3 regions of the Syntrophomonas erecta subsp. sporosyntropha genome follow, and region 1 is predicted to be linked to each of the others. Evidence: predicted binding sites of a transcription regulator. Region 1 holds the regulator's gene; each other region holds the start of a gene.
The links. Region 1 encodes LexA, which represses DNA repair genes until DNA is damaged. Its sites were predicted from a motif close to CNAACANNTGTTNG; they were not measured.
Positions count from the first base shown of each region.

Region 1 (2,281 bases):
CCACCTGCGGCTGTTGAGCAAAATATTTACGAAATGGATCTGGCTACTCGCAATCTCAAAGGTATTCATTCTTTACCGGAAAACCTCTACGAAGCAGTTAACGAGCTAAGCCGGGATAAACTAATTCAGGAAGCACTAGGGGACCATATTTATTCCCGTTTTGTTCTGGCAAAAATGAAGGAATGGGAAAGCTATAGTTCCCGGGTTTATGATTGGGAAATTGACCAATACCTGGAGAAATTCTAGGAAGCACGGGACTCCTTGCTTTCTTTCCCCATTTATTGACTCCAACCAAAAAGAAATAAAGGCATAAGCAACATAAATATTTCGATAGTCATGTTCCGCCTGGGAAACACTAGCTTGTCTAAGGTTCCGGGGTAAGGGACCGATTCACATCCATGTTCAACGACCTTAGTGATGAAAGGTAGTGGATATTAATGGCGCCCTGGGGAGAGACCGCTCACTCTTTTCCACTGCTAGGCCTTAAGAGGGTGTTTCAACCATGTGTCGTTTAACGGGCCCGGTATAATTATGTATTCAAACCAGCTGGTTTAGGGGCTTTCCCGGAGAAAATCAAACCATAAATGTTTATCTGATCGCAAAAGCTCCTGGATTAGGTAATAAACCTGCCAGGAGCTTTAATCAAATCATTCCAATATCTTTTTAACTAATCTTTCTCATCAATCCGGTTACTTTGCCTACTATCTGAATATGGGGAGCTATAATCGGTTCCATAGACGAATTTTCTGGTTTGAGTTCCACATAGCCATCCCGCAAATAGTAGCGTTTTACGGTGGCATCGTCATCAAGTAGAGCCACTATAATTTCACCATTGGAGGCGTCACTTTGCTGGCGTACAATCAGATAATCTCCATCCATAATACCAGCTTCTATCATACTTTCCCCTTTAACCCGTAATATAAAGTGGTTGCCGCTACCTACCAGGTCCTGGGGTACGGGCAGGTAAGTGTCAATATTTTGTTCAGCGAGAATGGGGGTTCCTGCCGCCACTTGACCTACTACCGGCAGTCTTAGGGCCTCCTCGGCTACAGACATATCGTTATCCACCGGTATTATGGCCCGGGGTTTAGCAGGATCTTTTCGTATAAAACCCTTTTCTTCCAACTGGATTAGATAGGAATGTACAGTTGAACTGGATTTTAATCCTACGGCCCGGCCGATTTCTCTCACTGATGGAGGGTAACCAACATTGCGTATTCTGTCTTTTATATAGTCGAGAATGGCTTGTTCTCTTTCATTAAGATGCTGGTTATCGGTCATATGCGGACCTCCCTAGATTTTTAACCAATTATAACATATTTGAGAAAGTATCCAAAACATATGTTCCTTTAAAAATCTAAAATATATTGCTATTGGTCCTTCCAAAAGACATCCGGGCCTACGTTTTCCAGACTGGCTAAAAATTTACGACGGGCGCCCGGATAGATTGCCTCGATATGGTTTAGCAAGGCTGAGATTTCCGTTCTTTTGGTGGTACCATCGGCCGGACAACGGTTTTCAACAATATTCCAGCCCATAGATTCCACTAGTAATTGAATAGCATGCTCCTCTACATAAACCAGGGGACGGACTACCGTGATGTCCATACGATCCAGATAGGTCTTAGGTTTAAATACCTGGAAGCGGCTTTCGTATAACATAGACATAAAAAGGGTATTTACTACATCGTTCAGGTGGTGTCCCAGAGCCACCTTGTTGCAGTAGAAACTTTTCGCGGTTCTATTTAAAGCCCCCCGACGCAGGTTTGCACATAGGGAACAAGGGTGCCTTTCCTGACGGGCATGGAACACAATCTCACCGATGTTAGTTGTTTCTATAGTCAGGGGCAGACCTAATTGAGAACAAAAGTCTTTAAGGCTATCAATCTCATTGTCCCAACCCAGGTCAATATAAATAGGATATAGCTCAAAATTAAGCGGGGTGTATTTTCGCAGCAGAAACAAGAGATAAAGCAGGGTAAAACTATCTTTACCACCAGACATCCCTACTGCTACCCGGTCCCCGTCTTCAATTAGCCGGTATTTCAGATTAGCATCCCGTACCTGCCGGAATATAATTTTTATGTGTCTTTTATTCATTAAAATTGTTTCCTTTTTAGATTAAAAGATGGACATACACTAATCATAACAAATCTAGTGATAATTCAAGTTAATGTGTAATTAGCCTGTACTTAAGGGGTTAGTTTTTAAACATAATGGATAAGCTGGCGAGGGCCAGGAAATAAGATGGTTTTAGGAATTAAGAGAGAGAACTACTTCTG
Region 1 is NZ_AP042459.1:81,638-83,918, reverse strand. It holds gene glnA (type I glutamate--ammonia ligase) at 1-246, shown strand, start outside; gene lexA (transcriptional repressor LexA) at 664-1,281, opposite strand; gene ACZ5Q0_RS00415 (tRNA lysidine(34) synthetase) at 1,371-2,099, opposite strand.

Region 2 (2,281 bases), 1.3 Mb from region 1:
AAAACCAGAGAGGGGTCAATCTCTCGCTTTTCCCCCAGACCATCACAATCCGGACAGGCTCCAAACGGGCTATTAAAAGAAAACATCCGGGGACTTAGTTCGGGCAGGCTAAATCCACAGTCCGGACAGGCAAACTCCCGGCTAAAAAGCATATCTTCTTCGCTTTTATCGTCCTTGATGAGGCGAATATTCACACTGCCTTCGCTTAGTTCAAAAGCCAATTCCAGAGATTCTGCCAACCGGCTCCGAATCCCCTCTTTAATGACCAGACGGTCTACTACCGCACTAATATCATGTTTTTTATTTTTATTAAGCTGGATCTCTTCGTCAGAAGTATACTCATAGCCGTCAACAATAACCCGCACAAACCCGTCCCGGAAAAGGTTAGCCAGAACTTTTTTATGTTCACCCTTCTGTCCTTTTAGCACCGGAGCCAGCACCTTAATCTTGCTTTTGCGAGGAAGGTTCATCAGGGTATCCACGATCTGGTCAATAGTTTGCCGACGAATAGGCTGGTGACAGTGGGGACAATGGGGCCGCCCCACCCGGGCAAAAAGCAAGCGCAAATAATCATAAATTTCTGTAACTGTTCCCACGGTAGACCGCGGGTTATTAGAGGTAGACTTTTGATCTATCGAAATAGAAGGAGACAATCCTTCTATATAATCTACATCCGGTTTATCCATCTGCCCCAGAAACTGGCGGGCATAGGTAGACAGTGATTCTACATAGCGGCGCTGTCCTTCACTATAAATAGTATCAAAGGCCAGACTGGACTTACCGGAACCAGACACACCGGTAAATACTATTAGCTTGTCCCGGGGAATGACTAGATCAATATTTTGCAGATTATGTTCCCGGGCACCTTTTATCAAAATAACATTCTTCACTGAAATTTCACCCTTTACTGTAATAACCCTCAACATTTTTCTTTGCATTCTATTTAGGACTAAAAAGTTTACAGCGGCTTAAGTTTACATCCGAAATATAAGCATATAAACCCTGAGGATTAAGCCTTTTAAAACATTATCTAAACAAATGTTGGGTATTCTAAACTAATGTTTATATGCATCTAAACACATTTTGGTTATTATCAACTAACGTTAATAGGTACCTAAACAAATGTTTATTTCCCTGCCCACATTTATGTGCATAAGTATTCCGGCTCTACTCCCTACTTTTCCATTACCGGCGGCGTTTTCTGGATTTTTTACCGGGCGGGGCCTGCAGTTCTCGGATTAGATCCCGTAACTGGGCGGCCCGCTCAAACTCCAAACTTTCAGCCGCCTGGCGCATATCCTTTTCTATTTCGGCCACCAAATGTTCCCGTTCTTCGCGGGCCATACTGTGGAAATTATGCACCTCATACTCAGAGGGTTCTTCTGCTATAGTAGCCTCTACGGCTGCAAAAACTGCTTTTTTAATCGTCTCAGGTGTAATATGGTTTACCCGGTTATATTCCATTTGCTTTTCCCGGCGACGATTAGTCTCATTAATAGCCTCCTGCATCGAGGGGGTAGTTACATCAGCATACATGATGACCCTACCTTCAACATTGCGGGCCGCCCGGCCAATAGTCTGAACTAAGGAGCGTTTAGAACGCAAAAAGCCCTCTTTGTCGGCATCCAGTATAGCCACCAGCGCCACCTCCGGCAAATCCAGGCCCTCCCGTAGTAGATTTATCCCTACCAATACATCAAAAACCCCATTACGCAGGTCGCGAAGTATTTCCAACCTTTCCAGGGCATCTATATCAGAATGCATGTAACGTACCTTTATATGGGCATCAGCCAGGTAATCACACAAATCCTCTGCCATGCGCTTAGTAAGGGTAGTAACCAAAACCCGGTAGCCTTTGCCTACCGTCTGCCTTATCTCCTCCATGAGATCATCAACCTGGTTCTGAGTGGGCCGTACTACCACCTCAGGATCAATCAGTCCGGTAGGACGGATAATCTGTTCCACCACCTGCTGACTCTGTTCCAGTTCATAATCACCGGGAGTAGCACTAACATATATTACCTGGTTTATCTTCTCCTCAAACTCCGCAAACTTAAGGGGCCGGTTATCCAGGGCCGAAGGCAGACGAAATCCGAAATTAACCAGATTTTGCTTACGGGAGCGATCCCCTTCATACATACCCCTAATCTGGGGTACACCAATGTGGGACTCGTCCATAAAAAGCATAAAGTCCCCGGGGAAAAAATCTATCAAGGTATAGGGAGGCTCTCCCGGAGCCCGTCCCGTAATATAGCGGGAATAGTTTTCTATTCCCTTGCAA
Region 2 is NZ_AP042459.1:1,407,859-1,410,139, reverse strand. It holds gene uvrA (excinuclease ABC subunit UvrA) at 1-890, opposite strand, end outside; gene uvrB (excinuclease ABC subunit UvrB) at 1,186-2,281, opposite strand, start outside.
Region 2: uvrA (excinuclease ABC subunit UvrA) is a predicted target of LexA. The motif match lies at 1,032-1,045, and genes of this name have one in related genera.

Region 3 (2,281 bases), 570 kb from region 1:
GTAAATTACCACCAAAACTGCTGCTACTAGATCCCGGTAAAACCAATACAAATAGCACCGCTTTTAGTAAAGCGGTGCTATTTGTATTGGTTTTATATATTTAATAACTACAATAGTATTTTTATAATACAATTATTAAAGTTACTCGTCAGGAAATCGGAAAGGAACTTTATATAATTTAGTTAGCCTTAGCAGTGCGATTCATCGCCTCTATATTTTTACATATCTTTTTTATAGTACGCGGATAAAGAACTACTTTCCCCTGGTTATAGCTTTTAATATAGGGAACTAATTCGTGACGACTTAGGATAGGAATGTCGCTTTCCGTTTTAGTATTAAACCGAAGGGTTATATCATCACATGACAAAACAATTATACCCTGAGTAGGCAATTTTTTAATTCCCACTACCCGATTAAGAAAACCTTGCAGCCGATATTCGTGAGAATCAACTTGTCCAGAAGGATTAGTAATCAGTTTAGAATAACCACTTTTTTTATGTAGTATCCAATTCTGCTGACTATCTATATCAATAATCCCTCCGCGTTCCCCACCATAATTTTTAGTTTCAATATGAAAGATCCCATTAGGCCCTAATATAACAGTATCATATTCATTAGTATGCTCAGCATCAGGCCCCAGTCTTATGTTGTGATAAACTCGATACCGTGATTTTGGATTTTCCAAAGCACGCAAAACGGCCTGTACCTTATATTCACCCCGATTACCACTTTTAATAATTTCCTTTTCGATACTGTATCGTTTCTCCCGTTTTTTTACGGCCCATATAAAATAAACCGCCGCTAAAGAAACAATAACAATAGGGGTTATTATCCAGATAAACTTCACGTCAACCTCCTTTGGCTACTTTTAATTGCTGATTTGTCTTTATTATATCAGAATACCCACTCTTGGATAGGTTATAAAATGACATTTCCTTTATCAATATTTGCAAACTGTAGGTGGTACACTACAAAAAAGGGGGTGAATAAATGCCTGACCATCAAAAGGACAAAAAAACCGCTTACCTCTTTGACATCGTGTGTAATAATCCCTTACTGCTTGAGCATTTAAACGATCCTCTCTATCAAGTGTATGATTTTAATAATGATGATGACAATCATCTAATCCAGGAATAAAAGTTTTTAATAAGTCAGGGATAACCGGGGGTAGTTAACTCTCCCGGTTATTTAACTGCCTATTTTTCATCTACCTTTTTTTATGCTAATGTATTAATATGTATTTTAAACAAACCCCTGTTCGGAGATGAAGCTATGGATATAATACACTGTGATCTAGATGCATTTTATGCTTCAGTAGAGCAAAGAGATAATCCCCAGTTACGAGGAAAACCAGTAATTGTGGGAGCACTTCCCGGTCAACGTGGGGTAGTATCGACCTGTTCATACGAGGCCCGTGAGTATGGCATTCATTCGGCCATGCCCATTAATCAGGCATATCGTCTCTGCCCGCAGGCTATCTTTCTTCCGCCCAGAATGGAACACTATCAGAAGGTTTCCCGGCAGGTATTCTCTATTTTTGAGGATTTTACCCCAATATGGGAAGCCCTTTCCATAGATGAAGCTTTCCTGGATGTTTCCGGTTGTCACCGCTTGTTCGGTTCCTCCCGTCATATAGCTTCCTTAATACGCAGCCGTGTACTTGATGAAACCGGTCTGACAATTTCTGTAGGTATCGGCCCCAATAAATTTTTAGCCAAGCTGGCTACTAATATGGCCAAACCAGATGGGATGATGGAATTCACCTCTACAATGATATCCACCGTATTACCTGGTCTCCCCGTCACGTGCCTGTGGGGAATTGGGGAAAAAACCGCCGGACGTCTTCGCCAATTGGGAATCGACACCGTAGGCAGCCTCTTTTTTATTCCTCGCAGTAAGCTAACGGATGTTTTTGGCTCTAATACTGATTTCTACCTGGACCTGGCCCGGGGTATTGACCGTCGACCGGTGGTATCAGGTACAAATATTAAATCTATTAGTAATGAAACTACCTTTGGAAATGACCTGGCTGATCCTTCCCTTATCAGATCAGCCATTATGGAGCTAAGCCATAAAGTAGGGCTCCGTTTACGAAGAGAAGGTCTTAAGGCCCGAACTATCATGCTAAAATTACGCACCAGTGATTTTAAAACTTTACACCGTCGCCAAACTATGGACTCTCCTACCGAAACTGACCTGGAAATATTCACAACCGCCTATAACATGTATGACCATTCTGGTCTGAAAAAGGTACCACTAAGACTAGTAGGAGTAGGTTTAA
Region 3 is NZ_AP042459.1:652,444-654,724, forward strand. It holds gene ACZ5Q0_RS03010 (DNRLRE domain-containing protein) at 1-30, shown strand, start outside; gene ACZ5Q0_RS03015 (nuclease-related domain-containing protein) at 179-847, opposite strand; gene ACZ5Q0_RS03020 (hypothetical protein) at 991-1,137, shown strand; gene dinB (DNA polymerase IV) at 1,273-2,281, shown strand, end outside.
Region 3: dinB (DNA polymerase IV) is a predicted target of LexA. The motif match lies at 1,248-1,261, and genes of this name have one in related genera.